DNA from 4 places in the Streptomyces sp. NPDC037054 genome. Region 4 is predicted to be linked to each of the others. Evidence: riboswitches for the same ligand, from Rfam matches in the RefSeq annotation. Region 4 holds a riboswitch; each other region holds the start of a gene.

Region 1 (7,491 bases), on a different contig from region 4:
TTGCGGCTCTTCGCGCTGCTCGGCGATGGCGAGCGCGCAGCGCAGCGCGTGGTGGACCGAGGACGAGCCGGTGAGCAGCGCGTCGGCGGTGTCCGTGCCGTCGTCGTCGCGCCGCCAGCCGATCTGGCCGCCCGGCTGCTGGAGCCGCAGCACGAACTCCACGGCCGCGACGACCGTCGGCCACATGCGGTCCAGGAACGTGTCGTCGCCCGTGGACAGGTAGTGGTGCCACACGCCGACGGCCGGATAGGCGACGAAGTTGGTCTCCCGGCCGCGGTCGGTGACGTCGCGCGCGTCGCCGTCGGCGTAGGCGGCGTACCAGGAGCCGTCCTCGTTCTGGTGCCGGGCCAGCCAGGTGTACGCCCGTTCCGCGGCGTCGTGTTCACCGGCGGCGTCCAGGGCCATCGCCGCCTCGACGTGGTCCCACGGGTCCAGGTGGTGTCCCCGGAACCACGGGATGGCGCCGTCCTCGCGCTGCGCGGCGAGGATGCCGCGCACGGTCTCGGCGGCCTGCTCGGCGGTCAGCACCCCGGGCAGGACCAGGTGTTCCGTCCGGGGAGTGGTCACGTGGCGTCCGCCTCGGCGACGCGGGGCAGGTGCGGCTTGGTCGCGTAGGCCACGAAGCTCTTGCCGATCAGGGGGTTCAGCGCCTGCTCGGCGACCCGCGTCGCGAGCGGCTTCTTCATGATGTCCCAGACCAGCAGCTTGTGGTACGCCCGCACGGGCAGCGCCTTGTCGTTGTCGACGCCGAACGCGCACTTCAGCCACCAGTACGGCGAGTGCAGCGCGTGCGCGTGGTGGGTGCCGTACGGCTTCAGCCCGGCCTCGCGCATCTTGCCGAGGAGTTCGTCGGCGCGGTAGATGCGGATGTGGCCGCCCTCGACCTCGTGGTAGGCGTCGGACAGCGCCCAGCAGACCTTCTCGGGCCCGTAGCGCGGGACGGTGACGGCGATCCGGCCGCCGGGCCTGAGGACGCGCACCATCTCGGCGAGGACGCCCTTGTCGTCGGGGATGTGCTCCATCACCTCGGAGATGATGACGACGTCGAAGGACTCGTCCGGGAACGGCAGCGCGAGGGCGTCGCCCTCCATGGCGGTGGCGGTCGCGCCCTCGGGCGCCTCACCGGCCTCCTTCATCGCCGCGAACCACTTGGCGACCTCGCGGATCTCCTCGCCGTTCTGGTCCAGCGCCACGACCTGCGCACCGCGCCGGTAGCACTCGAACGCGTGCCGGCCGGCACCGCAGCCGAGGTCCAGTACGCGGTCGCCCGGTGCGAGCGGGAACCGGGAGAAGTCGACGGTCAGCACGTGGCCCTGCTTTCGGGGTAGACGCCTTCAACATCGGAGGTGGGGGCCTCGGCAACGGACACGGGGGTCCCGGCGCTGGACGCCGGGGCGGTGGATGCCGGAGCGGTGGGGGACGTGGCGCTGGACGCCGTAGCACCGGCGGGCGTGGCGCTGGAAAGCGTGGCGGTCCGGGGCGGCGTGGCGGCGGCGATGGCCTCCCGGTAGCGGGCCACGGTGCCCTCGGCGGCCCGCGCCCACGTGAAGTGGCGCAGCACCCGCTCCCGCCCGGCCGCGCCGAGCCGCGCGCGCAGCGCGGCGTCGCCCAGCAGGCGGCTCAGTCCGGCGGCCAGCGCGCCGGCGTCGCCGGGCGGCACCGCCAGGCACGTCTCGCCGTCGCGCCCGGCGACCTCGGGAATGGCGCCGCCGGTCGTGGCGAGCAGCGGCGTGCCGGTGGCCATGGCCTCGGCGGCGGGCAGCGAGAAGCCCTCGTACAGCGACGGCACGCACGCGACCTGCGCCGAGCGCACCAGGTCGACCAGTTCGGCGTCCGAGATGCCCTTGACGAAGCGGACGGCGCCGTCGAGCCCGTACCGCTCGACCGCCTTGGCGACGGGCCCGCCCGTGGGCCGCTTGCCGACGACGACGAGGTGGGCGTCGGGGTGCTCGGTGCGCACCTTCGCCAGCGCCTCGACCAGGAACACCAGCCCCTTGAGCGGCACGTCCGCGCTGGACGTCGTCACGATCCGCCCCGGCACCTGCGGCACCGACGGGTCGGGCGAGAACAGGTCGGTGTCGGCGCCGATGTGGACGACGTGGACGCGGTCGTCCCGTACGCCGAGGTGGTCGACGATCTCCTGGCGGGAGGAGCCGGACACGGTCAGCACGGACGGCAGGCGGCGCGCGACGCGCTTCTGCATGCGGGTGAAGGCGTACCAGCGGCGCACCGCGTACCGGCGGCGCCGGCTCCGCGCCGCGTCCAGCTCCAACTGCCGGTCGACGGTGATGGGGTGGTGGATGGTGGTCACCAGGGGCGCGCCGATGTCGCCGAGCAGGCCGTAGCCGAGCGTCTGGTTGTCGTGGACGACGTCGAACTCGCCGCGCCGGGCGCGCAGATGGCGGCGGGCGCGCAGCGAGAAGGTGAGCGGCTCGGGGAAACCGCCGGTCCACATCGTGGCCACTTCGAGGGCGTCGATCCAGTCGCGGTACTCGTCCCGCTTCGGAGTGCGGAAGGGGTCCGGCTGGCGGTAGAGGTCGAGGCTCGGCAGCTCGGTGAGGACAGGTCCGCCGCCCGCGCCCGGTCCCGGACCTCCGTCTGTGCCTGTGCCGTCGACGACGTCGAGGACCGGATACGGCTGGGCTCCGATGACCTCCACGCGGTGTCCGAGCCGGGCCAGTTCGCGCGAGAGGTGCCGGACGTAGACGCCCTGGCCGCCGCAGAACGGGTTTCCCTTGTACGTGAGGAGCGCGATGCGGAGCGGTCGCCCGCCGTCGGCAGCGAGGCCCTCCGGGGACGCCGCCTCCCTGGCCTCAGCGGTCACTCTGGGCCCCCTTCTCCCTGCACTGTCCCGCGAGATTACGACGGGACGCTAATCTAGAACAAGTTTCAGACTTGATCGTTCAAGAGGCTCCGAATCTACCGGCAGGTAGGGGCGCTGTGGCCAGTGGATCGGGTGATTCGCGCCACGGCGCGCAACCCTGGCATGCTGTGCGATCACTCGCCCTCACCGACTGTCACGGAACGCACGGGAACGCACGGGAACGGACGGGACGGCACCATGGCTGCGGGATCCACAGCGGAGGCGGGCGCGGCGGGACCGGCCGCGGCCCCGCTGACCGAACGGCAGGAGGCGCGCCGCCGCCGCATCCTGCGCGCGACCGCGCAACTGGCCGCGCGGGGCGGGTTCGACGCGGTGCAGATGCGGGAGGTCGCGGAGTCCTCACAGGTCGCCCTCGGCACGCTGTACCGGTACTTCCCGTCCAAGGTCCATCTGCTCGTCGCGACGATGCAGGACCAGCTGGCGCGGCTGCACGGCACCCTCCGCAAGCATCCGCTGGCGGGCGAGACGGCGGCCGACCGGATCGCGGAGACCCTCATGCGCGCCTTCCACTCCCTCCAGCGCCGGCCGCATCTGGCGGAGGCCATGGTCCGGGCCCTGACCTTCGCGGACCGCAGCGTGAGCGCGGAGGTGGAACAGGTCTCACGCCGGACCACGGCGATCATCCTGGAGGCGGCGGGCCGCCCGGCCCCGACCCCCGACGAGCTCTCCGCGATCCGCGTCATCGAGCACACCTGGCACTCGGCCCTCATCACGTGGCTGTCGGGCCGGGCGTCGATAGCGGAGGTGCAGAGGGACATCGAGACGGCGTGCCGCCTCATCGACCTGACGGCGCCGGGGATGGGGGCGGGGACAGCGACGGGGCGGGAGGGGTAGCCGTTCCGGTTCCGGTTTCGGTTCCGCTCCCGGTTCCGGTTCCGGTTTCGGTTCCGGTTCCGGCAGTCGCCCATCTCACCTCGGCGCCTTCCCTACGGCCGGGTAGAGTGGCCAGTCGTCATCACACCCGTACGGGGGGAAGCCGGTGCAATTCCGGCGCTGACCCGCAACCGTGAACCACCAGGGCCCCGCCCGGTGGTGAGCCGGATCGCCCCGCACGGTTCGTGAACGGCTCACGTGCCCGGCAGTCCGCCGGAGCACGGCACCGTCGAGGTATACGGAGCCGAGCCGCCGGGGGTGCCCCGTGCTGCCCGGCTCCCCGCAGGGAGAGGCACCCGCCGATCATGAACGTCCGCCGCAGCGCCGCGGTCCTGGCCGCCACCGCCGTGATCGGTGCCGCCGCACCGGCCGCCGCCGACTCGTCCCCGTCGCCGTCGCCGTCCGCGGCCCTCCCGTCCGGCCTGTACGGCAAGACGGACCCGACGTACGACGGCGTCTGGCGCCAGTCCCTCGCCCTGCTCGCCCAGCACACGGTGAAGGTGACGCCCGCGCCGAAGGCCGTCGACTGGCTGGTGCGCCAGCAGTGCGCGAACGGCGCGTTCGCCCCGTTCCGCGCCGAGCCGGCCAAGCCGTGCGACGCCAAGACGACGGTCGACACGAACAACACGGCCGCCGCCGTCCAGGCCCTGACCGCGCTCGGCGGCCACGACGCCGCCGCCGACAAGGCCGTCGACTGGCTGAAGTCCGTGCAGAACGAGGACGGCGGCTGGGGCTACGTCCCCGGCGGCGCCAGCGACACGAACTCCACGTCCGTGGTCATCGGCGCGCTCGCGGCGGCCGGGGAGAAGCCGGCGGAGGTCGTGAAGGGCGGGAAGTCTCCCTACGCGGCCCTGCTGAAGCTCTCGCTGCCCTGCGAGGGCGAGGGCAAGGACGCGGGCGCGTTCGCCTTCCAGCCGGACAAGAAGGGCACGTTGGCCGCCAACGCCGACGCCACCGCCGCCGGTGTCCTCGGCGCCCTCGGCGAGGGCCTGGTGGTCGACGCGGCCGAGAAGCCCGACACGGCCGTCGAGCCCTCCTGCTCCGACGCCGGCGAGGCCACCCCGGAGCGGGCCGCCGCCAACGGCGTCGCGTACCTCGCCAAGTCCCTCGCGAAGAACGGCCACTTGACGCTGGCCGGCACGGGCGGCCCCGACCACGGCAACACCGCCGACGCCGTCGTCGCCCTCGCCGCACAGGGTGCCGACCGCCAGGCGGCCAAGGCCCTGGACTGGCTGAAGCGGAACTCCGCGGCCTGGGCCGAGCAGAGCGGCCCCGCGGCGTACGCCCAGCTCGTCTTCGCGGCCCACGCCACGGGCACGGACCCGCGCGACTTCGGCGGCAAGGACCTGGTGAAGCAGCTGAACGCGACGGGACCGGCCCCGCAGGCGGAGAAGGGAGACAGCGAGGAGGCCGGGAAGAAGGGGGAGGAGACGAAGGAAGACTCCCCGTTCGGCGTCTGGTGGTACGTGGGCGTCTGCGTGGTCATCGGCATCGGCTTCGGCTTCCTGCTCAGCGGCCGCCGGAAGCAGCAGCCGTGACCGGCCGCCGTTCGCGGGCCCTGCTCCTGGCCGCGCTCGTGCTGTGCGCGGGCGTCGGCACGGGCGTGGGCGCGGGCCCGGCACAGGCCGCCGGTTACCGCTACTGGTCCTTCTGGGACCGCGCCGGCGACGGCTGGACGTACGCCACCCAGGGCCCGGCCACGGCCCGCCCCTCCGACGGCGACGTCCAGGGCTTCCGCTTCGCGGTGAGCGAGAACTCCGGCAACGCGGCCCAACCGCGCGGCGCCGCCGACTTCGCGACGATCTGCGCGTCCACCCCGAAGCGGGAGGGCAGGAAGCGGATCGCCCTGGTCCTCGACTTCGGCACGCGGCAGGACGCCCCGGCCGGGGAGACCCCACCCGCCCCGCGCACGGCCTGCGCGAGCGTCTCCCCCGACGCGACGACGTCCGACGCCCTGTCGACGGTGGCCAAGCCCCTCCGCTACGACACGAACGCCCTGCTGTGCGCGATCGGGGGCTATCCGGAGCGGGGGTGCGGGGAGCAGGTGGCGAAGGAGAGGACGGAGGAACGAGAGAAGCCGGCAGCAGAGCCGGCAACAGAGACAGGCCCGTCGCTGGGCTGGACAGCGGGCGGCGCACTCGTGGCCGTCCTGGCAGCGGCGGCGGTCTGGCAGTTCCGGCGCAGGCATGCGTAACCGCGGACAGTCGTGCCGCCGGGGCGGCGCCCGTCCCACGGAAAGCGGCACCCGGCCAACGCCGGCACGTGTCCCCACCCCTCGCCACCGGGACCGGCGCCGTGCGCACCTGCACCCCGGCGCCTGGTGGCTCTGGGCGATATCCCTGGGCATCGCGGCCACCCGCACCACCAACCCCCTCCTCCTCACCCTCCTCATCGCCGTCTCGGCCTACGTCGTCGCGGCCCGCCGCCCCCACACCCCCTGGTCCCGCTCCTACTCGACGTTCGTCAAGCTCGCGCTCGCCGTTCTCCTCATCCGCGTCGCCTTCACCGTCGTCCTCGGCTCCCCGATCCCCGGCTCCCGCACCCTCCTCACCCTCCCCGAACTCCCCCTCCCCGCCTGGGCCCAGGGCATCCGCCTCGGCGGCGACGTCACCCTCGAACCCCTCGTCTTCGCCCTGTACGACGGCCTGAAACTGGCCACGCTCCTCATCTGCGTCGGCGCGGCGAACGCCCTCGCGAACCCCTCGCGCCTCCTCAAGTCCCTCCCGGGCGCCCTGTACGAGACCGGCGTCGCCGTCGTCGTCGCCCTCACCTTCGCCCCGAACCTCATCGCCGACGTCCAGCGGCTGCGCGCCGCCCGCCGGCTGCGCGGCCGCCCCGACAAGGGCCTGCGGGGCCTGCTCCAGGTTGCCCTGCCGGTCCTGGAGGGCGCGCTGGAACGCTCCGTCGCGCTCGCCGCCGCGATGGACTCCCGCGGCTACGGCCGTACCGCCCGAGTCCCCGCGGCCGTACGGCGTACGACCGCCGCGCTGACGCTGGCCGGCCTGCTCGGGGTGTGCGCGGGGACGTACGGGATGCTGACCGCGGCGGGCGGCACGTACGGACTGCCGGTGCTGCTCGCCGGGTTGGCGACCGCGCTGGCGGGGCTGTGGCTCGGCGGGCGCCGGTCACTGCGGACCGGGTACCGCCCGGACCGCTGGGACGCCCGCGCCCGGCTGGTCGTCGGGTCCGGCGCCGCCGTGGCCGCCGGCCTCACGCTCGCCGCCGTACGCGACCCGGCGGCCCTGCATCCGGGCGTCGTCCCGCTCGTCGCCCCGACGCTCCCCCTCTGGCCGGCGGCGGCGATCCTGCTGGGCCTGCTGCCGGCCTTCGTCGCCCCGCCCCCGACCTCCGCATCCGAGGAGCAACCGTGATCCGCTTCGAGGACGTCTCCGTGACGTACGACGGCGCGGCCCGCCCCACCGTGACCGGCATCGACTTCGAGGTCCCGGAGGGTGAACTCGTGCTGCTCGCCGGGCCGTCGGGCGTCGGCAAGTCGACGGTGCTCGGCGCGGTCAACGGACTCGTCCCGCACTTCACCGGCGGCACCCTGCGCGGCCGGGTCACCGTCGCCGGCCGGGACACCCGCACGCACAAGCCGCGCGAACTCGCCGACCTGGTCGGCACGGTGGGCCAGGACCCGCTCGCGCACTTCGTGACGGACACGGTCGAGGAAGAACTGGCGTACGGCATGGAGTCGTTGGGGCTGGCTCCGGACGTGATGCGGCGCCGGGTGG
Region 2 (7,491 bases), on a different contig from region 4:
GTCAGTCGCAGGCCCCGGCGGGCGTCGCCCGCCCCCGGCAGCGGCACCTCCGTGACCCGCGCCTCGGCCGCGCCGCCCCGCTCGGACGTGACCGTGAACCGCTCGCACTTCTCCGGCAGCGTCGTCATCCAGTCCAGCGTGCGGTCCAGGTCCGCCGCGCGATGGGCGGTGACCTGGTAGCGGAGCTGCGCGTCGGTGTCCACGTCGTCCAGGGCGACGACCGCGCGCGGCCCGCCCGGCGCGCCGAACAGGTCGTCGGTGTAGAGCGCGTCGAGGAGGCGCCGGCAGTCGGCGTCGCCGGTGGTGCCCTTGAGCAGCCCGTCCCGCCAGGTCGCGACGCCGCGCGTGGGCACCCACGGCCCGCCCAGGTCGGCCTCCGTGACCAGCGCGGCCCGCGCCTGCGCCTCGGTGAGCACGGGCGGCGCGGCCGGCGTCGCGGGAGCCGCCGGGGGCTGCTCGGCGGCCGGGGACGCGGGGGAGGCCGGTGACCTGGGCGCGGCCCGTGACGGATCGGGCCCGCCGGCCGAGCATCCGAGCGCGCTCAGCAGCACGGCCGCCGACAGGGCCGAGGCGACGAGCACACGAGCGGCCGGGGAACGGGTCATCGACTGCCTCCACTGCTTCCAGGGCCTGAACGGCTCGCACGGGTTGAACGGGCGTCCAAGATCGGTACGCCCTTACACGGCACCACCGGCCCCGCCCGCCCACCAGCGAGCCGGGCCGTCCGGGTGAGGGGGACGCGCGCGGGCGGGCGTGGCGACGAAAGGCAGGTGCGGCGGGGCGGCGGCACGGGCGGGCGCGGCGGGGCCGCCGGAAAATCAGTCGGCACGTCCCGTCGGCGCGCGCTACCGTCGGCCGTATGCAGCGCGCCCACCCGTCTCGCACGACGACGCCGGAGAGTGTCCCGGCGCGCTGACAGCTGACCTGAGTCCGAAGCCCCGGGGCGAGTGCCCCGGGGCTTCGTCGCGCGGTGCTCGCCTCCCGTCCGGAGGAGACCGCCATGCCCGACCACCGCCGCCTCGGCCGCGCGCTCGACCTGTTCGACACCGACCCGCTGATGGGCGCCGGCCTGCCGTACTGGCTGCCCGACGGCGCCGTCGTCCGCCACACCCTGGAGGAGTACGTCCGCGAGGCCGAGCGCGCCGCCGGCTACCGGCACGTGTACTCGCCCGTCCTCGGCAAACGCGAGCTGTACGAGATCTCGGGCCACTGGGACCACTACCGCGACGACATGTTCCCGCCGATGGACCTCGGCGGCGAGCAGGTCGTCCTGCGGCCCAGCCTCTGTCCGCACCACGCCCTCGTCTACCGCTCCCGCGCCCGCGGTTACCGCGAACTCCCCCTGCGCCTCGCGGAACTGGGCGGCATGTACCGCTCCGAACTCTCCGGCGTCCTCGGCGGGCTCACCCGGGTCCGGGCCATCCAGCTCAACGACGCGCACATCTTCTGCACCCTGGAACAGGCCGCCGACGAGGCCCGCGCCGCCCTCGCACTCATCGGCCGCGCCTACGCCGACCTCGGCATCCGCGCCGCCCGCCACCGCCTCTCCCTGCCCGGCGAGGGCGGCAAGTACGTCGCCGACCCCGAGCTGTGGCGGCGGGCCACCGCGCTGCTGCGGGAGGTGCTCGACGCGTCGGGCCTGGAGTACGAGGCCGTGCCGGGCGAGGCCGCGTTCTACGGGCCGAAGATCGACGTGCAGATCGCCGACTCGGCCGGCCGGGAGGCCACCCTGTCGACCGTGCAGATCGACTTCCACCAGCCCGAGCGCTTCGACCTGCGCTACACCGGCGCCGACGGCGCGAGGCACCGTCCCGTCATGGTGCACCGCAGCATCGTCGGCAGCGTCGAGCGGGCGGTCGCGCACCTCCTGGAGGAACACGGCGGGGCCTTCCCGGCCTGGCTCGCGCCCGTGCAGCTGGTCGTGCTGCCCGTCACCGAGGCGCAGGCCGACGCCGCCCACGACCTCGCGCGCCGCGCGACCGCGCAGGGGCTGCGCACCGAGGTCGCCGGGCCCGGCCGGGGCACCCTCGGCGCCCGGATCAGGGCGGCGCGGCTGGTGCCGTACCAGGCGGTGATCGGGGCGCGGGAGGCCGACGCGGGCCTGGTCGCGCCGCGGCTGCGGGACGGGCGGCGGCCGGGTGAACTGCCCGGCGCCGAGCTGCTCCGCAGGATCGCCGAGCGGGTCCGGGCCCGCGGCACCGACCTGTGGGAATCCGCGTAAGGTCGGCTCGTGGGGTGTGCGAGCCCCCGTCCGACGCCGAGCGCCGCCGGTGACCGCCCGGCTCTGATGCGAGGAGAGGCCGCCGTGACGACCGACCAGGTGGGACCGCGGGGCGCCGCCCGCCCCGTCCCGGTGATCATCGACTGCGACACCGGCATCGACGACGCCCTCGCCCTGCTGCTCGCCGTACGGCACCCCGGGCTCGACCTGCGGGCCGTCACCTGCGTGGCCGGGAACACCGACGTCGACGGCGTCGTCCGCAACACCCTGACCGTGCTGGAGCGGGCCGGCGCCCCCGAGATCCCCGTCGCGCGGGGCGCCGAACGGCCGTTGATCGAGGCGGTGCGCACCGCGCGGCACGTCCACGGCCACGACGGCATGGGCGACCTCGGGCTGCCCGCGCCGACCCGCGCCCCCGCCGACGTGGACGCGGTGACGCTGCTGCGCCGCGAGATCCTCGCCTCGCCGCGCCCGGTCACGCTGATCCCGACCGCGCCGCTCACCAACATCGCGCTGCTGCTGCGCACCCACCCGGACGTCACGCGCAACATCGAGCGGATCGTGTTCATGGGCGGCGCGGTGGCCACCGGGAACGCCACGCCCGTCGCCGAGTTCAACGTCTGGCACGACCCGGAGGCCGCCGCGGTGCTGCTGACCGCCGGGGTGCCCCTCACGATGTACGGCCTCGACGTGTTCCAGCGCGTGATCGTGCCGGGGCCGGACCTGCGCCGGCTGCGGGCGAGCACCGACCCCGGCACCCGCCTCGCCGGCGAACTGCTCGCCCACCGCGGCCCCGTCACCGACGCGTCGGACCCCGGCGGGGGGCTCGGCGACGCGGGTGCGGTGTGCGCGGTCGTGGACCCGGAGGGCCTGACCACGCACCGCCTTCCGGTCGAGGTGTCCCTGGCCCCGGGGCCCACCCGCGGCCAGACGATCGTCGACCGCCGGCCCCGCCCCGGCGAGTCCGAGCTCCACGACGGCACCCGTGAACAGGCCCTGGTGGACGTGGCGTTGGACGTCGACGTGGCGCGCTACGTGCGGCTGTACCTGGACGCCGTGGAGCGCCCGGGCCCGGTGTGAACAGGCCCTGGGGGTGCCGGGGTCAGTCCGCCTCGGCCGGGCGTGGCGCCCAGCGCTGTTCCACCTTCGCGACCTTCCAGTACGACACCGCCGCCGCCCACACCACCACGAACAGGCCGACGATGACGTAGCCGACGCTGTCCAGGTCGATGGCGGCGATCCAACTCGTCACCGCGTCGCGGAGATCGAGCTTCTCGTGCAGCACGCCGACCAGTTCGATCGTGCCGATGAAGAACGCGACGGCGATCGACAGGCCGGTGATCGTGAGGTTGTAGAAGACCTTGCGGACGGGGTTGGAGAACGCCCACTGGTAGGCGAAGTTCATGAACGTGCCGTCGAGGGTGTCGAACAGGCACATGCCCGCGGTGAACAGCAGCGGCAGGCACAGGATCGCGTACCAGGGCAGCCCGGCCGCGGCACCCGACCCGGCCATCACCAGCAGCGTGACCTCGGTGGCCGTCTCGAAGCCGAGACCGAACAGGAAGCCCAGCGGGTACATCTGGCCGGGGCGGGAGATCGAGCGGGTCAGCCTGCCGAGGAAGCGGTTCATGAACCCCCGGGAATCCAGGTGCCGTTCGAGCTCGACCTCGTCGTACGTGCCCTGCCGCATCGCCCGGAAGACCTTCAGGATGCCCAGCAGGGCGACCAGGTTGAGCGCGGCGATCAGGTAGAGGAACGAGCCGGCGACCGTGGTGCCGAGGACGCCGAGCACCTGGTGCGTGGTCGACTCCTCGCTGGTCACGCGGGTCGCGAGCGTCGTGCCGCCGGCGATCATCGCGGCGAGCAGCACGACCACGCTGGAGTGGCCGAGCGCGAACCAGAAGCCCACGGAGACGGGCCGCTTGCCGTCGGCCATGAGCTTGCGGGTGGTGTTGTCGATGGCGGCGATGTGGTCCGCGTCGAAGGCGTGCCGTACGCCGAGGGTGTAGGCGGTGATGCCGAGGCCGATGCCGAAGGCCTTCGAGCCGACCTCGTGGTCGCCGGGGACCACGAGGAGGAACAGGATGCCGAAGGCGACGACGTGCAGTGCGGCGATCACGGCCATCAGACCGCCGGTCCGCACGGTGTCCTCGCGGCGCCAGCGGAAGGACGCGGCGGGGGTCGGGGAGGCCGGCGAGGACGCCGTCGGGGACGTCTTCGGGGCAGGGTCGGGCAAGGTCATCCGGTCACGCTCCAGCACCTCGTGGATCAGTTCGTGAGATGCCGTGGCCGGTCTCCTGGCTTACGGGTCGTGCGTTCTCGGCCCGCCTTCCCGGCCGCCGTGCGGTGGCCAGTGGCTGCCCCGGGTGGGGCGTGGGACGCGAACTCCCCGATCACAGTGGCGAGGGCCGCGCCGGTCTGGGTCCCTCGGTTTCCCGACGGACCGTCACCGGCTTCCCGAACACCACGGCGGGGCCACGGTAGGGCCTGCGGGGCACCGCTGCATAGCTGCACAGCTACGCAGGTATTCAAGATCACAAAGGCGGGGTCCGGGGTTTGAACGCCGTTCGGGTCCGCCGCGGGCCGGTGCGAACGACGGGGCACCTGCGAGGATGGCTCCATGCATCTCGTCCCGGCCGACCGCGCCGACCGGCGCGCCATCGACGGCCACCGGGTGTGCGACGCCATCGCCGCGATCGGCGAGCCCGGCCACGTCCGCACCTGGGCCGACCGCTTCTCCCTGCTCGCCGACGCCAAGCGCCTCGCGCTGCTGCTCGCCCTGCACCGCACCGGCCCGCTGGCGGTCTCCGACCTGGCGATCGCGACGGGCATGAACGACCCGGCGGTCTCCCAGGCCCTCCGTCTGCTGCGGGCGGCGGGCGTGGTGGAGGGCGAGAAGGAGGGCCGCGTGGTCCGCTACCGCGTGGTCGACACGGAGGTCCGATCCCTGCTGGAGCACTGCGCGGCGGACACACTGAGCCACTGACGTCCCCGCCCGACGGCGCCCGCACCGCCGGCCGCTCACCCCTGCGTGGAACGCCCCGCCCCGCGGGCGTCCGCGTCCCGGACCACCGCCCCGAGCATCGGCGCGATGTGCCGCTCGGGCCGGTGCATCCCCACCCCCGGCACCCGCGTCCGCGGCTGCCCCGGCGTCCCCGGCAACGGCACCGGCCGCCGCGCCACCAGCCGCCCCGCCGTGCGCCCCCCGCACCGCCCGCACGCCGGCGCCCCCTCCGGGGTGTACGGCGACGGCACGGACGTGTTGTCCCGGTGGAAGCACTCCCACTCGTCCCCGTGACCGTCCAGGTAGCGCTGGACGTCGTGGTCCACGCTCCAGCGGTGCCCGCACGAGCCGCAGGCGAATTCGACCCGCTCGACCGCGAGTTCGGTGATCACGGCGGCCCACCTCCGTCCCGCAGCCGATTCGCGCGGTTTCCGGCGTTTCCGATTCTCCTCCGTCCCGCCCCGCCGCGCGCGGAAAGCGGAATCCTCGCCGCCACGCCGACGAGGCTCCATTCACGCTGGGCACCTGCCTCACTACGCTGTGCGGGTGAACGGGTCGACTACGGGGGCGTTATGGGATTCGGCTTCGGACAGCGACGTGGTGGACAACTCCCGGTGGAACTCACCGGATTCGTCGGCCGCGACGAGGAGCTCGCTCTGATCCAGGGCGCCTTGGCGCGGTCACGGCTCGTCACCCTGGTCGGCCCCGGCGGCGTCGGCAAGAGCCGTACGGCGCTGCGCGCGGCCGGCGGACTCGCCGGGCGGTTCGCCGACGGGGTGCGGCTGGTGGAACTGTCGGGGCTGCACGACCCCGAGCTGGTCCCGGCGACCCTCGCCGGCGTGCTGGAGCTGCCCGAGCAGTCCGGGATGAGCCCGCTGGACGCGGTGGTCGAGCATCTGCGCGGCCGGCGCATGCTGATCGTCCTCGACACCTGCGAGCACCTCGTCGACGCGTGCGCCATGCTCTGCGACATCCTCCTGCGCGAGGCCGGCGGCCTGAGCGTCCTCGCCACCAGCCGGCAGCCCCTCGACGTGCCCGGCGAGCACTGCGTCCCCCTGGCCCCGCTGCCCCGCGAGGACGCCGTCGCCCTGTTCGAGCAGCGCGCCGCCGACGTGACCGGCGGTTTCGCCGTCACCGAGGCCGACCGCGAGCGCACCCTCGCGCTGGTGGACCGGCTCGACGGCATTCCGCTCGCCCTGGAGCTGGCCGCCGTACGGCTGCGTGCCGTGCCGCTCGCCGAACTGGTCGCCCGGCTGGACCGCCGCTTCGAGGTCCTCACCGGCGGCCGCCGCACGGCCCTCACCCGGCACCAGACCCTGCGCACCGCCATCGACTGGTCGTACGACCTGTGCACGGCCGAGGAGCGGGCGCTGTGGGCGCGGCTTTCGGTGTTCGCCGGGTCGTTCGAGCTGTCCGCGGCCGAGCGGGTGTGCGCGGGCGGGGACCTGCCCGCCGAGCGGGTCGTGGAGGCCCTGATCGGCCTCGTGGACAAGTCGGTCGTGCAGCGCATCGGCGAGGACGGCGGCCGCTACCGGCTGCTGGACACCATCCGCGAGTACGGCGCCGCCCGGCTCGCCGGCACCGCCGACGAGCCGGCCGTACGGGCACGGCACTTCGGCCACTACGAGGCGCTGACCGGGCGTTTCTGGGACGAGCTGCTGACCCCCGCCCAGGTGGCGCTGCACCGCACGCTGCGGGACGACGTCGCCGATGTGCGGGCCGCGCTGGAGTACGGGTACGCCACCGAGGGCCGGGCGGCCGACGCGCTGTGGCTGGCGACGCGGCTCGGCCCGTACTGGCGGGCCGCGGGCACCCTGTCCGAGGGCCGGCACTGGATCGACAAGGGCCTGGACCGCGTCCCCGAGGACGGCGCCGAGCGGGCCTGGGGCCTGTTCATGACCGGCGTCTTCGCGGTGTGGACCGGCGATCTGGAGACCGCCCTTGAGCGGTTCCCGCAGGCCCACGAGGTCGCCAAGCGCGCCGGGGTGGACCGCGTGGAGCTGTTCGCCGAGGCGTATCTGGGCGCCATGACCGTGCTCGGCGGCGCGGTCGAGGAGGGCCTCGCGGCGCTGGAGGACGCCCGGCTGCGCATCGTCGCGTCCGGTGACGGGCTCGGCATCGCCGTCGTCCACTACGAGGGTGCCCTGCTGCGCGCGGTGCTCGGCGACCCGGCAGGCGCCCTGGACCTGTGCGCCACCGGCCTCGCCCACCTGGAGCGCACGGGCGAGCGTCAGCTGTACGGCTCGACGCTGATGGTGCAGGGGCT
Region 3 (7,491 bases), on a different contig from region 4:
ACCGGCGCGTCCCGCCGCACGATCACCCGGTTCTCCACGTCGACGGTCAGCTCGGGATGGGCGGCCGCCATGCCGCGCAGCGCGTCCGCGACCACCGTCTCGGGAACGTTGATCAGCATCTTCATGGGTACCTCCTGAAGAGATCGGCAGGCCCTGGATCCGCGTTTCACCAGGTCAGAGCGGCATGGTCATGAGTGCCCGTCAGGTCCTGCCGGTGGTCGACCGCCGGGCGGCTGCTTCTCCTGTCTACGGCAGTATCCGTCTTGCCGCGGCGAAGGTCACGCCGTCGGTGCCCCGAGCGGCGACGGAAGGGCCCGCGAATCCGGAGGATCAGCGGTTCGGGACTGCCGACGGCTGCCCGGGCAGGAAGGTCACCTGAGGTGCGCCCGTGCGTGGATGGACGGCCACCTCGCTCGACACGCCGTACACCTCGGCCAGCAGCCGGGGTGTGAGGACCGCTGCCGGGGGGCCGTCGGCGGCGATTCTGCCGTGGTCGAGCACGTAGAGGCGGTCGCAGAAGTGGGCGGCCAGGTTGAGCTCGTGCAGGGAGACCAGAACCGTGGCCGGCAAGTCCCGCAAGGCACCCAGGACTTCGAGCTGGTGACGTATGTCGAGATGGTTGGTCGGCTCGTCCATGACGAGGAGGGACGGTTGCTGGGCGAGGGCACGGGCGATGAGCACCCGCTGGCGTTCGCCGCCGGAGAGCCGGTCGAAGGGGCGGTGGGCGAGGTCGGCGGCGTCCACCGCCGCGAGCGCCGACCGGATCAGGCCGGCGTCCTCGCCGGTGTCGCCGTCGAGCAGCCGCTTGTGCGGGGTGCGGCCCATCGCGACGACCTCCCGCACGGAGAGGTCGAACTCGGCGCCCGGCTCCTGTACGACCGCCGCCACCGTCCGGGCGAGCCGGCGCACGGGCAGCGACCAGGCGTCGGTGCCGTCGACCCTGACCCGGCCGCTCGCGGGGCGCAGGACGCGGTAGACGGCGCGCAGCAGGCTCGACTTGCCGCTGCCGTTCGGCCCGACCAGGCCGATGACCTCGCCGGGCCGGGCGCTCAGGGAGACGTCCTCGATCAGACGGTGGGCGCCGGCGGTGAGGGTGACCCCGTCGACGACGAGTTCCGTGCCGGTCATGCCGCGCCTCGAACGGTGCCGCGCCGGGCGTCGCGGCGCATGAGCCACAGGAAGAACGGGCCACCGCACAGGGCGGTGAGCACGCCGACGGGGATCTCCATGGGCGCGGCCACGACGCGGGCGGCGATGTCGGCCCAGATCAGGAAGACCGCGCCGCCGAGCGCGGCCGTGGGCAGGACGCGCCGGTGGTCGCCGCCGACGACGAGGCGCACGATGTGCGGCAGCATCAGCCCGACGAAGCCGATCGGTCCGCACGCCGCGACGAGGACGCCGGTGACGAGGGAGAGCAGGACGAACATGCGGGCGCGGAAGCGGGCCACGTCCAGACCCATGGTGGTCGCGGCCTCCTCGCCGGCGAGCAGCAGGTTCAGGTTGCGGGCCTGGACCGTGAGGATGCCGATGCCCAGGAGCAGGGCGGCGCCGGGCAGCCACAGGGCGCCCCAGTCGACGCCTCCGAGGCCGCCGAGGGTCCAGGCGAGGACGGCGCGGGTCTCGTTGCCCCGGTCGGTGGTGAGCAGCACCAGGTCCAGCACGGCGGTGAGCACGGCGGCGACGGCGACACCGGAGAGGACCAGCCGCGCGGACGTGATCCGACCGCCGGTGCGGGCGGTGGAGTAGACGAGCAGCAGCGCTCCGAGCGCACCCGCGAACGCGGCGACCGACAGCGACACCGGCCCGAACCAGGTCACCCCGAACACGATCACCGCGACGGCGCCGAGGGACGCCCCGGAGGAGACACCGAGCAGGTAGGGCTCGGCGAGGGGGTTGCGGATCAGGGCCTGCAGGGCGGTGCCCACGACCGCGAGTCCGGCGCCCGCCACGGCCCCGAGGAGCACGCGCGGCGCGCGCACGTCCAGCACGATGGTCTCCCGCGCGCGAGACCAGTTGGGTGCCGACCAGTCGGCGCCCAGCGCGTGCGTCACGATGCCCCACACCTGCCCGGGCGGGACCCGCACCGAGCCGATGGCGAGACCGGCCGTGACGGACACCACCAGCAGGACGGCCAAGAGGACGAGCGTGACCGCGAGACCGGCCGGGCCCACCCGTCCGTCGCCCTGCCGCCGCCCGCTCACGGTCCGCTCGGTACCGGTACCGGTACCGGTACCGGCGACCGGGGCCGTCACGCGAAGCTCTCGGGGTGCAGTCCGCGGGCCAGATCCTCCACCGCGTACGCGGACCGCACGCCGACCAGGGTGGCGGTCAGCGGCAGGACGACGAACCGCTTGTTCTTGATCGCGGGGACGTCCTTGAGGGCGGGCCGGGAGAGCAGGAACTCCTTCTTCCGTTCGACGCTTCCGGCGCCGGCGTAGTCGTAGACGGCGATGACCTCCGGCTTGCGCTCGACGACCTGCTCCCACGAGACGTCACCGAAGACGTCGTCGAGGTCGGCGAAGACGTTGCGGCCGCCGGCCAGCCGGATGAGGTCGGTGCCCAGGCTCTTGCCGCCCGCGGTGAACGCGGCCTTGTCACCGCTGTCGTAGACGAAGACGGGTACCTCGGTGGCGCCCTCGACGGCGGTGGTGGCCTTGTCGACCCGCGCCTGAAGCGCGGAGACCAGCTTGTCCGCCCGGTCGGGCACGCCGAAGATCCGGCCGATCGTGCGGACTTCCTCGTAGGTGTCCTTCATCGTGACCCGCTCCTTGCCGCAGTATTCGCGGTTGAGGTGGGTGTCGATGCCGGCATCGGCGAACGCCTCGCGGGAACGGCCCTCGTTCTCGGTGAAGGCGCTGCCGTAGCCGCCGTAGACGAGGTCCGGCTCGGCCTCCAGGACCGTCTCGAACGACGGTTCCCTCTGGGCCAGTTGCGGGATCGCCTCGTAGTCGTCCTTCAGTTCGGGCAGGACGGGGGAGTCGGGGAAGGCGGTGCCCACCATGCGGTCCTTCAGACCGAGGGAGAGCATGAGTTCCGCCGGGTGCTGGTGGATGGTGACGACGCGGGAGGGCGGCCCGTCGTACGTCGTCCTCACACCGCAGTTGTCGATGGTGACGGGGAAGCCGTCGGCCGGAGACGCCGTGGCCTTCGCGTCCTGGCCGGTGTGCTGCGACGAGCCGCAGCCGGCGCTCAGCAGGGCCGCCGACAGGGCGACGGCCGCGGCGCGCAGGGCGTGGCGCCTTCGGACACGGGTGAACAGCGGGGGACGGAACGTGCCGTCGTACACGTGAAGCCTCCTGGGGAGTCCGCGCTCCTCGGAACGGGCCCGCGACAGGCCAGTGTCCTGACTCCCGGATCGACGCTCCCCCCTGCCTTCCCGCGCGGTGCGCAGTGGCGTGGAGAAGGGGTGCACTCCCCGGTCACAGTGGCGGGACCGTGCCGGATTCGCACCGGCTTCCTGTTCTCCCGTCGCGGCGATGACCCGGTGATACTACGGTCCGTCGAGCTCAGGTCAAAAGGGCGCGGGGGCTCGCTCGCACGCCCCGAGCCTGCCGTCAAGCCTCGCGGACCGCCCGCAGCACCAGCCGTCCGGCGTGCTCGTCGTGGGGGAAGCACGAACCGGGCTCGGTCGGCCCCGAACTCCAGGTCCCGCGCCCGAAGGGCCCAGCCTGGGTCACGGTCATGCTCGGTCTGCTGCGGTCCGGGCCGGGCCCCGCCCGGTTGCCGATGTCCCCGCGGACAACTGGTGCGCTGCGAGGCCCCGTTGGCGTGGGCCGAGCGACTGTGGGTGGGTTTCGCGGACACTCGGCGGAGAGCGACGTCTGCGTCGAACCGGGCTCGCAGTTCGTCATCAACCGCCAGGGGTGAGGCCCATGAGAACCTCGGAAACCTGACAACCCCGACGGGACTCCGCCCTCGGGTGAGCAGACCCGGCGCCCGCCGCACCACGCGGCGCCCGCCGCACCACGCGGCGGGCGCCGTACTGCTCACTCCTTCGGCAGCTCCAGCTCGAACCACACCACCTTGCCCGTGCTCACCCGCGTCGCGCCCCAGCGGTCGGCCAGCTGGTCGACCAGCCACAGGCCCCGGCCGCCCTCGTCGCTCAGCTGCGCCTCGCGCATCCTCGGCACCTGCGGCGAGTCGTCGCCGACCTCGCAGCGCAGCACGTCCGTGCGCAGGATCCGCAGGCTGATCGGGCGGTTGGCGAACCGCACGGCGTTCCCGATCACTTCGCTGACCAGCAACTCGGTGGTCTCCAGCAGGGAGTCGAGGCCCCAGCGGCGCAGCGCCCTGCGGGCCAGCCGGCGGGCCTGGCCGGCGGTCCGCGGATGGGGCGCCAGATACCAGTACGTCACGGTCGCCGGCTCCACGCCCTCCAGCCGGGCGGCGAGCAGCGCCACGTCGTCGTGCCGGTCGCCGTGGCCCAGGGTGCGCAGCGCCTCGTCGCACAGCGACTCCAGGGGCGGCGGCCCGGCCGGGTGGGCGGCGGCGTGGTCGTCCAGCCGCGCGACCAGCTGCTCCACGCCGGTCTGGAGGTCCGAGCCGCGCGACTCGACGAGGCCGTCCGTGTACAGCAGCAGCGTCGCCCCGGCCGGCGCCGGCATCTCCGTCGACTCGAAGGCGCAGCCGCCGACGCCGATCGGCACGCCGGTCGGGATCTTCATGATCTCGGCGGTGCCGTCCGGGTGCACGAGCAGCGGCGGGGGGTGGCCCGCGTTGGCCATCAGCAGCCGCTGCCGCACGGGGTCGTACAGCACGTAGAGGCAGGTCGCCATGTGCTGGCCGCCCAGCCGCTCCGCCTGTTCGTCCAGGTGGTGCATGACCTCGGCCGGGGGCAGGTCGAGGCCGGCCAGGGTCTGCACGATGGTGCGCAGCTGGCCCATGATCGCCGCGGAGGTCACGGAGTGCCCCATCACGTCGCCGATGACGAGGGCGACGCGGCTGCCGGGCAGCGGAATCGCGTCGTACCAGTCGCCGCCGACCTGCGCCGTGCGGGAGGCCGGGAGGTACCGGCTGGCGAGCCGCACGCCGGTCGGCTCGGGCAGCGACTGGGGCAGCATCGTGCGCTGCAGCGCGTCCGCGACGAACGCCTCGTGCCCGTGCCGCTCGGCCTTGTCGATGCCGAGGGCGGTGAGGGTGGCGAGCTGGGAGGCGACGAACAGGTCGTCGTCGGTGAAGGCCGGGCGGTGGGCCTCGCGGGTGAGGACGACGACGCCCATGGCGTGGTCGCGGCCGAGGAGCGGCGCGACGATCGAGCGGCGCCCGCGCGGGCCCGCCTCGGCTCCCAGCATGTCCGCCAGGACGGCGGCGGTCGCCGGGGAGTCCCCGAACACGGGCCGGCCGCCCCGCAGCAGCCCGGCGAGGCGGCGGGCCACGTCCGGGGGCACGGCGCCACCCGGGTGCGACGTGCCGTGCGCGCGCAGGACGACGGCGGTGTCCGGGGCGCCGTCGGCCAGCGGCAGGGGATGACGCAGGTAGACGTGCGCCCGGTCGGCGTACCCGGGCACGGTCGCGGCGGTCAGCTCGCGCAGCGTCTCGTCCAGCTCCATGGAGCGGGCGATGCGCCGCGTGGCCGTGTCCAGGAAGCGCAGCCGGTCCGCGCGGGCCCGCTCGACCGCCGTCCTGTCACCCGTCGTGCGCAGGGCGTGCGTACCCGCGGCCCGGATCCGGATGACCGAGCCGTGCGGCCGCGCGGGGCCCGCCCCGTCGGGGTGCGGCGGCATCGCGCCGCGGCCGACGGGCGCGGCCGGCGCTTCCGCGTCCGGCCCGCCGTGCGGTGGCAGCGACGCGGGGGAGAGGGGCGCCGCCGCGGGGCCGCCCGGGCGGCCGGCCCCGTCGGCCCCGCTGCCGGGGTCCGCGTGTGCCGAGCGATGGTGCGTCACGCGTGTCCTTCCCTCAGTGCTGCGCCCGTACGGCGGGCGGGAACCGGTGTGTCAGTCGCGTCGCCTGCAGCGGAGGAAGATGTGCTCCTCCGGCTGCACCTCGGTGCTGGCCGGGGCGTACGAGTAGGAGGACTCGTCGACGACCTCGAAGCCCGCCGACTCGACCACCTGGCGCAGGTCCTCGCGAAGATAACCGGAGACCCGGATGCGCCGCCCCAGGAACGGGATCGGATAGTCGTCCACGTCGGCCTCCACCATCGACAGGGCGAGCAGCCCGCCCGGCGTCAGCAGGTCGTGGACCGTGCGCAGCGCCAGCGGGATCTCCGCGCGGGGCAGCATCAGCAGCGAGAAGAACGCCACGGCGGCGTCGAAGCGCCCCAGGTCGAGGGGTCCGCCCGGCCGCAGGTCCGCGATGTCCGCCCGGTGGAACGTGGCGCCAGGGACGTGCGCCTCGGCCAGTTCGACCATCCGGGCCGACAGGTCGACGCCGACGACGTCCAGACCGGCCTCGGTCAGCTGGCGCGCCGTGGGCACTCCCGTACCGCAGCCCACGTCCAGCACGCGGGCCCCGGCGTCCAGGGAGCCGACGAGCCACTCGGCGGCCGCGAGCTGCCCTTCCTTGTGGGGGAAGGCCTCGTCGTAGCGGTCGCCGATGACGTCGAAGGCTTCTGCCTGGCCCGTGCGGTCGAGCTGCAGGTCGCCGTATTCGAGACGGCCAGCGGGGTCACTCATGTGTGGTATCCACCCTTATGGGCTCGTGATGTGATTTTGTCACATTTCGCTTGATCGCGAGATGTGTGGCGCCGGGCAACGAGGGAGCAGGGCCCGCATCCCGGGGGCACGACCTTATTGCCCCGCTCGCGGAAACTCCCGCGGTTCGTCCGACCAGCTCTGCCGGGTACCCGGCAAACGGCACAGGGTGGGACGTAAGGACCCGCCGACGACCCGGCCGCCCCCGACCCGGAAGGGAACCCACGATGTCCGCCGACCCGCAGCAGGCGCCCCTCGCGCCCTCCCCGCTCACCGACGACGAGCTGAGGACGCTGGACGCCCACTGGCGCGCCGCGAACTACCTGGCCGTCGGCCAGATCTACCTCATGACCAACCCGCTCCTCACCGAACCCCTGCGCCCGGAACACGTCAAGCCGCGGCTGCTCGGACACTGGGGCACCTCGCCCGGCCTCAACCTCGTCCACACCCACCTCAACCGGGTGATCAAAGCTCGCGACCTGGACGCCCTGTGCGTCTGGGGCCCCGGCCACGGCGGGCCCGCGGTGGTCGCCAACTCCTGGCTGGAGGGCTCGTACACCGAGAAGTACCCGGACGTCACACGGGACGCGACGGGCATGGCCCGGCTCTTCAGGCAGTTCTCCTTCCCCGGCGGCGTGCCCAGCCACGTCGCGCCCGAGACACCGGGCTCCATCCACGAGGGCGGCGAGCTCGGCTACGCCCTGTCGCACGCCTACGGCGCCGCCTTCGACAACCCGGACCTGCTCGTCGCCTGCGTCATCGGCGACGGCGAGGCCGAGACCGGCCCGCTGGCCGCGTCCTGGCACGGGAACAAGTTCCTCGACCCCGTGCACGACGGTGCCGTCCTGCCGATCCTGCA
Region 4 (7,491 bases):
AGCAGCGGCCAGCCGAGCAGCAGCACGGTGGCCGCGCAGGCGGGCAGCAGCAGGAGGTACGGGGCGAGCGCGCCGAAGCGCGACGCGGCTCGGGGTGTGGGGCGGCCGGCTCCGCCGCCGTCCGCCTTGCGGACGTCCGCCGGGCCGGAGGGCGGCCGTTCGGTCTGCACGGTCATGCTCGCGATCTCTCTTCTCGACCTGCGTACGGTCGCCGGGGCGGGACCGCGCGACGGCGGCCCCGCCCCGGCTCGAGCTCCCCTACTGCTGCTGTGCCAGACGCTTGTTGAACTCGTCCTCGACCTGCTTCGCGGCGGCGGCCGGGGACTTGCCGTTCAGAACGGCGGTCATGTACGTCTTGATCGGGTTCGGGGCGTTCTCGACGGCGGCCCACTCCGGGATCAGCGGCGTGGTGCCACCGCCCGCGGCGGCCGGCGCGGCGGCCTCGGCGACGGCGTTGCCCTCCAGGTTGCTCTGCAGCGACTCCTTGTTCGGGATGACGCCGTTGAGCTTGGCGAGCTGGCCCTCGAACTTGTCGGAGAGCGCGAGCTTCAGGAACTCCTTGGCGAGCTCCTGCTTCTTGCTGCCCGCGGCGACGGCGAGGTTGGAGCCGCCGACGAAGACACCCTCGGGCTTGTCGGCCGTGGCGCCGGGGATCGTGAAGTAGCCGATCTCCTTCTCGATCTTCGGGTTGGCCTTGATGGCGATGCCGGCTTCCCAGCCCATGCCGATGAAGGCGCCGACGTTGCCCTTGCCGAAGACCTCGCCCTGCTGCGGGGTGGCCTCGTCCTTGTCCTTGGGCGCCTTGGACAGGGCCTGGAACTTCTTGTAGGTCTCCATGGCGGCGGCGACCTTCGGGTCGGCCAGGTTGGAGACGTACTTGTCGCCTTCCTTCTTGACCAGTTCGGCGCCCTCGCCGATGGTCAGGCCGACGAAGTGGTACCAGTTCTGGCCGGGCAGGTAGATCGGCTCGGCGTCGGTCTTCTCACCGATGGTCTTCAGGGCGTCGTAGAACTCGTCCCGGGTCTTCGGGGTGCCCTTGATGCCGGCGTCGGCCCAGACCTTCTTGTTGTAGAGGACGACGCGGTTGGCGAAGTACCAGGGCGCCGCGTACTGCTTGCCGTCGAAGACCGACGACTCGTTGAGGGACTCGGTCCACTCGCCGCCGATCTCGGCCTTGATGTCGGCCAGGTCGGCGAGGCCGCCGGTCTTGGCGTAGGCCGGGGTCTGGGTGTTGCCGATCTCGAAGACGTCCGGCGGGTTCTCCTCCGACAGGGCGGTGGTCAGCTTCTGCTGGATGCCGTTCCACTGCTGGACCTCGAACTTGACCTTCGCCTTGGTCTTCTTCTCGAACTCGGCGGTCAGGTCCTTCTGCCACTGGTCGGGCGACGAGCCGTCCATCACCCACACGGTGAGGGTCTGCCCCTTGTAGCCGTCCGCTCCGGCCTTGCCCTCTTCGCTGCCGTCGTCGCCGCCGCACGCCGCGATGGAGACCATCATTGCCGCGACACCGATCGCGGATATCAGCTTGCGCTTCACGCCACCCTCCTCAGGGATGCCACAAACCCCCCTGCTCCCCGCGGTGACTGACGACCGCCCATGGGGCCGGGACCTGGACCAATGGTGTAGACCAGTAGGGGGAGCTTGGCCCAGACCAATAGGCCTGTCAAGGGTGTTCATGCGGGCTGCGGCGGTCCGTGATGCGACCGAGATATGCAAGAACCCTTCATCACACAAGCGACAGATCGGACGTACCACTGGTGCGGCACCCCGCTGCGCCGCCCGGGCCGGGTGGACTAGACCAGCGGGGGTCCCAGGGGTATACAGAAGAGATCACGGAGCCCACGGGGCAGATCCCCGCGCGCGGCCGTGCCACGATGTGAGCCGTGGCCGATCGGGATGTCGGTCGCTTCGGCACCCGAGGCCGGGAAGGCAGAGCATGAGCACCGACGTCAGCAGTGCGGAGAACGAGGGTGGGGCGACCGTCCGTACCGCGCGCGTGCCCAAGTACTACCGACTGAAGAAGCACCTGCTCGACATGACGGAGACGCAGGCACCGGGCACCCCCGTCCCGCCCGAGCGCACACTGGCCGCGGAGTTCGACACCTCGCGCACGACCGTCCGGCAGGCCCTTCAGGAACTGGTCGTCGAGGGGCGCCTGGAGCGCATCCAGGGCAAGGGCACCTTCGTCGCCAAACCCAAGGTGTCACAGGCGCTGCAACTCACCTCCTACACCGAGGACATGCGCGCCCAGGGACTCGAACCCACCTCGCAGCTCCTCGACATCGGCTACATCACGGCCGACGACCGGCTCGCCGAACTGCTCGACATCACGGCCGGCGGACGCGTGCTGCGCATCGAGCGGCTGCGCATGGCCAACGGCGAGCCGATGGCCATCGAGACCACGCACCTGAGCGCGAAGCGCTTCCCCGCGCTGCGCCGCAGCCTCGTGAAGTACACGTCCCTCTACACCGCGCTCGCCGAGGTGTACGACGTCCATCTCGCGGAGGCCGAGGAGACCATCGAGACGTCGCTGGCCACCCCGCGCGAGGCCGGCCTGCTCGGCACGGACGTGGGCCTGCCGATGCTGATGCTGTCCCGCCACTCCGTGGACCGGGAGGGCCAGCCGGTGGAGTGGGTGCGGTCCGTGTACCGGGGCGACCGGTACAAGTTCGTGGCGAGGCTCAAGCGTCCACAGGACTGAACAAATCCCGGGGACCGGAATCCGGACGAGGGGTTCCGTTCGGCGACCCCCTGACCTTAGATTTCCTGCGCGTTGTTGCATCAGGTGATCAGTGAGGGGACGGAGCCGCCACATGTCGCAAGCCCCAGAAGTGAACAGAGAGCCGGTGGTGACGCCCGTGCGCGTCGTCATCGCCCTCTGCCTAGTCGCGCCCTTCGTGGCGATGCTCTGGGTCGGTTCGTACGCGAAGACCGACCCCGCCTTCATAGGCATCCCGTTCTTCTACTGGTACCAGATGATGTGGGTCGTGCTGTCCACGCTGCTGACCATGGTCGCGTACAAGCTGTGGCAGCGTGACCAGCGCGGCCGCGCCGGGAACAAGGGCTCCGAGGGGGGTGCGGCGGAATGAAGGACGGCGTGAACGGCGTGGCACTCGCCGTCTTCATCTTCTTCTTCGTGCTCGTCACGGTCATGGGCTTCCTGGCCGCCCGCTGGCGCAAGGCCGCGAACGAGCACAGCCTCGACGAGTGGGGCCTGGGCGGCCGGTCGTTCGGCACCTGGGTCACCTGGTTCCTGCTCGGCGGCGACCTGTACACCGCGTACACGTTCGTGGCCGTACCGGCGGCGATCTACGCGGCGGGCGCGGCGGGCTTCTTCGCGGTGCCGTACACGATCCTGGTGTACCCGCTGATCTTCACCTTCCTGCCGCGGCTGTGGTCGGTGTCGCACAAGCACGGCTACGTGACGACGTCCGACTTCGTGCGCGGCCGGTTCGGCTCGAAGGGCCTGTCGCTGGCCGTCGCGCTGACCGGCATCCTGGCGACGATGCCGTACATCGCGCTCCAGCTGGTCGGCATCCAGGCCGTGCTGGACGTGATGGGGGTCGGCGGCGGCGAGAACACCAACTGGTTCATCAAGGACCTGCCGCTGCTGATCGCCTTCGGTGTGCTCGCGGCGTACACGTACTCGTCGGGTCTGCGGGCCCCGGCGCTCATCGCGTTCGTCAAGGACACCCTGATCTACATCGTGATCGCCGTGGCGATCATCTACATCCCGATCAAGCTGGGCGGCTTCGACGACATCTTCGCCAAGGCGGGCGAGGCGTTCTCGGAGACCAACCCGGCGACGGGCGCGCCGCGCGGCTCGCTGGTGCCGGCCGAGGCGGGCCAGTGGACGTACGCCACGCTGGCGCTGGGCTCCGCGCTCGCGCTGTTCATGTACCCGCACTCGATCACGGCGACGCTGTCCTCGCGCAGCCGTGACGTGATCCGCCGCAACACCACGATCCTGCCGCTGTACTCGCTGATGCTGGGCCTGCTGGCGCTGCTCGGCTTCATGGCGATCGCGGCCGGCATCAAGGTGCAGAACGGCCAGCTGGCGATCCCCCAGCTGTTCGAGACCATGTTCCCGGACTGGTTCGCGGGCGTGGCCTTCGCGGCGATCGGCATCGGCGCCCTGGTCCCGGCGGCGATCATGTCGATCGCGGCGGCGAACCTCTTCACCCGCAACATCTACAAGGACTTCATCAAGCCCGACGCGACCCCGGCGGAGGAGACCAAGGTCTCCAAGGTGGTCTCGCTGCTGGTGAAGGTGGGCGCGTTGGCCTTCGTCCTGACCATGGACAAGACGGTCGCGATCAACTTCCAGCTGCTGGGCGGCATCTGGATCCTGCAGACCTTCCCGGCCCTGGTCGGCGGCCTGTTCACCCGCTGGTTCCACCGCTGGGCGCTGCTCGCCGGCTGGGCGGTCGGCATGCTCTACGGCACGATCGCGGCGTACGGCGTGGCCTCCCCGACGCAGAAGCACTTCGGCGGCTCCTCGAAGGAGATCCCCGGCATCGGCGAGATCGGCTACATCGGTCTCACCGCGTTCGTGCTGAACGTCGTCGTCACGGTGGTCCTCACCTTCGTCCTCAAGGCCGCCAAGGCCCCCGAGGGCGTCGACGAGACCAAGCCGGAGGACTACACGGCCGACGCGGGCGACCCGGGCGTCCAGGTGGAACTCCCGCCGGCGACGGCGGGCTCGGCCCACTGAGGCCCGCCCCCAAGGAGAGCGACTCGGGCCGCCGGGAAAACCGGCGGCCCGTTGTCGTACCCGTCCGGCACACTCGCCGTATGGACATCGTGATCCGGCAGGCGCTGCCCGGCGAGTTCGAGACCCTCGGTGAGATCACCGCACAGGCCTACCTCCGTGACGGCCTGCTGGACTTCGGGGAGAGCGATCCCTACCTTGCCGAGTTGCGCGACGTCGCCAAGCGCGCGGCACACGCCGAGGTGCTCGTCGCCGCGCGGAACGACACCCTGCTCGGCGGCGTCACGTTCGTGCCGTCCGGCGGGCCGATGGCCGAGATCGCCGGCCCTTCGGAGGCCGCGATACGCATGCTCGCCGTGGACCACGCCGCCCGGGGCCGCGGGGTCGGCGAGGCCCTCGTGCGTGCCTGTGCCGACCGCGCCCGCGCCCTGCCGGGCTGCACGGGCGTGGTGCTCTCCACGCAGCGCACCATGCACACCGCGCACCGGCTCTACGAACGGCTGGGGTTCGTGCGCACGCCGGAGCTCGACTGGAACCCCCGGCCCGATCTCCTCGACATCCAGCTACTCGCCTACCGACTGACACTCTGACACAACATCTGGGGGTGCTTCGGCAGCCCGGCACAAGATGTATGCTCGTGCTCGCTGTCGCCGCAGGGGAATCCGGTGCGAATCCGGAACTGTCCCGCAACGGTGTACTCGCGTGTTTCCGCACGCCTGTCCAGTCCGAGGACCTGCCGACGGCGCGCCCGGCCGTCCGGCCCGGCGCATGACGTCCGGGCCTCGTGGAATGGGCCGGTGGACGCGACGCCGCGTGCGCTCGTGAGCTGCCCCCGTCCCTCGCCGAGGCCCCGTGCCGAGCGAGGGAGAGCCCCACGTGACCATCGCGCCAGCCGATCCGGCTTCAGCGACCCAGGTGCCCGACGACGGTCCGGGTGCCGCGTTGCTGCGGAACCTGACCGAGCTGACCGCCGACCTGCCCGACGCCGACCCCGGCCGGGTCGCCGCCGCGGCGCTGCGGGGCCGGTCGGCGCACGCGGACGAGGCCGAACTGCGCGAGCTGGCCACGGAGGCCGCCGCGGGCCTGATCTCGGAGGACCCCGCCTACTCGAAGCTGGCCGCCCGGCTGCTCGCGATCGGCATCCGCGCCGAGGCCGCCTCGCAGGGCGTCACCGTCTTCACCGAGTCCGTCGCCACCGGCCACCGCGAGGGCCTCGTCGCGGACCGGACCGCCGACTTCGTCCGCCTGCACGCGGCCCGGCTGGACGCGCTGATCGACCCGGCCGCCGACGACCGCTTCGGCTACTTCGGCCTGCGCACCCTGCACAGCCGCTACCTGCTGCGGCACCCGACCACCCGCAAGGTCGTGGAGACGCCCCAGCACTTCCTGCTGCGCGTCGCCGCCGGTCTCGCCGAGGACGACACGCCCCGCGCCGTGGACGAAGTCGCGGCGCTCTACCGCCTGATGAGCCGCCTCGACTACCTGCCCTCCTCCCCCACCCTCTTCAACTCCGGCACCCGGCACCCCCAGATGTCGTCCTGCTACCTCCTCGACTCCCCCAAGGACGAGTTGGACTCCCTCTACGACCGCTACCACCAGGTCGCCCGCCTCTCCAAGCACGCCGGCGGCATCGGCATCGCCTACTCCCGGGTCCGCGCCCGCGGTTCGCTGATCCGCGGCACCAACGGCCACTCCAACGGCATCGTCCCGTTCCTGAAGACGCTGGACGCCTCGGTCGCCGCCGTGAACCAGGGCGGCCGGCGCAAGGGGGCGGCCGCCGTCTACCTGGAGACCTGGCACGCGGACATCGAGGAGTTCCTGGAGCTGCGCGACAACACCGGCGAGGACGCCCGGCGCACGCACAACCTGAACCTGGCGCACTGGGTGCCGGACGAGTTCATGCGCCGCGTGAACGCCGACGAGCAGTGGTCGCTGTTCTCCCCGTCGGACGTGCCCGAACTGGTCGACCTGTGGGGCGCGGAGTTCGACGCCGCGTACCGGGCGGCGGAGGCGAAGGGCCTCGCGCGCAAGGCGCTGCCCGCCCGTGAGCTGTACGGCCGCATGATGCGCACCCTCGCGCAGACCGGCAACGGCTGGATGACCTTCAAGGACACCGCCAACCGCACCGCCAACCAGACCGCGACGCCCGGCCGGGTCGTGCACTCCTCCAACCTGTGCACGGAGATCCTGGAGGTCACCGACGACGGGGAGACGGCGGTGTGCAACCTGGGGTCGGTCAACCTCGGCGCGTTCGTGGCCGGTTCGGACATCGACTGGGAGCGGCTGGACGAGACCGTCCGCACCGCCGTCACCTTCCTCGATCGCGTCGTGGACATCAACTTCTACCCGACCGAGCAGGCGGGCCGGTCCAACGCCCGCTGGCGCCCCGTCGGCCTCGGCGCGATGGGTCTCCAGGACGTCTTCTTCAAGCTGCGCCTGCCCTTCGACTCCCCCGAGGCCCGCGCCCTGTCGACGCGCGTCGCCGAGCGGATCATGCTCGCCGCGTACGAGGCGTCCGCCGACCTCGCCGAGCGCAACGGCCCGCTTCCCGCCTGGGACGAGACCCGTACCGCCCGCGGCGTGCTGCACCCCGACCACTACGACGTCGAACTCGCCTGGCCGGAGCGCTGGGACGCCCTGCGGGCCCGTGTCGCGTCGGTCGGCCTGCGCAACTCCCTGCTCCTCGCGATCGCGCCGACGGCCACCATCGCCTCCATCGCGGGCGTCTACGAGTGCATCGAGCCGCAGGTGTCCAACCTGTTCAAGCGCGAGACGCTGTC

Evidence for each region. A riboswitch is a leader RNA that binds a small molecule or an ion and turns the genes downstream of it on or off. The one in region 4 is predicted to bind cobalamin.
Region 1: linked by a shared signal. The riboswitch ahead of ACZ7D7_RS33735 (prenyltransferase/squalene oxidase repeat-containing protein) and the one ahead of ACZ7D7_RS01155 (ribonucleoside-diphosphate reductase subunit alpha) in region 4 are both predicted to bind cobalamin.
Region 2: linked by a shared signal. The riboswitch ahead of nicT (Nickel transporter NicT) and the one ahead of ACZ7D7_RS01155 (ribonucleoside-diphosphate reductase subunit alpha) in region 4 are both predicted to bind cobalamin.
Region 3: linked by a shared signal. The riboswitch ahead of ACZ7D7_RS28825 (ABC transporter substrate-binding protein) and the one ahead of ACZ7D7_RS01155 (ribonucleoside-diphosphate reductase subunit alpha) in region 4 are both predicted to bind cobalamin.

Annotation. Positions count from the first base shown of each region.
Region 1 is NZ_JBVJSJ010000025.1:3,222-10,712, reverse strand. Features, by position in the region: gene ACZ7D7_RS33755 (prenyltransferase/squalene oxidase repeat-containing protein) at 1-567, opposite strand, end outside; gene ACZ7D7_RS33750 (class I SAM-dependent methyltransferase) at 564-1,307, opposite strand; gene ACZ7D7_RS33745 (glycosyltransferase family 4 protein) at 1,301-2,824, opposite strand; gene ACZ7D7_RS33740 (TetR family transcriptional regulator) at 3,062-3,718, shown strand; cobalamin riboswitch at 3,802-3,928, shown strand; gene ACZ7D7_RS33735 (prenyltransferase/squalene oxidase repeat-containing protein) at 4,063-5,295, shown strand; gene ACZ7D7_RS33730 (SCO2322 family protein) at 5,292-5,951, shown strand; gene ACZ7D7_RS33725 (CbiQ family ECF transporter T component) at 5,944-7,128, shown strand; gene ACZ7D7_RS33720 (ABC transporter ATP-binding protein) at 7,125-7,491, shown strand, end outside.
Region 2 is NZ_JBVJSJ010000008.1:37,641-45,131, reverse strand. Features, by position in the region: gene ACZ7D7_RS20275 (hypothetical protein) at 1-605, opposite strand, end outside; gene thrS (threonine--tRNA ligase) at 971-2,221, shown strand; gene ACZ7D7_RS20265 (nucleoside hydrolase) at 2,306-3,301, shown strand; gene nicT (Nickel transporter NicT) at 3,324-4,463, opposite strand; cobalamin riboswitch at 4,492-4,705, opposite strand; gene ACZ7D7_RS20255 (ArsR/SmtB family transcription factor) at 4,842-5,207, shown strand; gene ACZ7D7_RS20250 (hypothetical protein) at 5,243-5,617, opposite strand; gene ACZ7D7_RS20245 (helix-turn-helix transcriptional regulator) at 5,798-7,491, shown strand, end outside.
Region 3 is NZ_JBVJSJ010000014.1:115,760-123,250, reverse strand. Features, by position in the region: gene dhaK (dihydroxyacetone kinase subunit DhaK) at 1-125, opposite strand, end outside; gene ACZ7D7_RS28835 (ABC transporter ATP-binding protein) at 331-1,128, opposite strand; gene ACZ7D7_RS28830 (FecCD family ABC transporter permease) at 1,125-2,201, opposite strand; gene ACZ7D7_RS28825 (ABC transporter substrate-binding protein) at 2,249-3,286, opposite strand; cobalamin riboswitch at 3,317-3,495, opposite strand; gene ACZ7D7_RS28820 (SpoIIE family protein phosphatase) at 3,987-5,723, opposite strand; gene ACZ7D7_RS28815 (class I SAM-dependent DNA methyltransferase) at 5,934-6,614, opposite strand; gene ACZ7D7_RS28810 (phosphoketolase family protein) at 6,860-7,491, shown strand, end outside.
Region 4 is NZ_JBVJSJ010000001.1:248,339-255,829, forward strand. Features, by position in the region: gene ACZ7D7_RS01125 (carbohydrate ABC transporter permease) at 1-176, opposite strand, end outside; gene ACZ7D7_RS01130 (extracellular solute-binding protein) at 259-1,536, opposite strand; gene ACZ7D7_RS01135 (GntR family transcriptional regulator) at 1,937-2,701, shown strand; gene ACZ7D7_RS01140 (DUF3311 domain-containing protein) at 2,814-3,089, shown strand; gene mctP (monocarboxylate uptake permease MctP) at 3,086-4,714, shown strand; gene ACZ7D7_RS01150 (GNAT family N-acetyltransferase) at 4,795-5,301, shown strand; cobalamin riboswitch at 5,305-5,466, shown strand; gene ACZ7D7_RS01155 (ribonucleoside-diphosphate reductase subunit alpha) at 5,588-7,491, shown strand, end outside.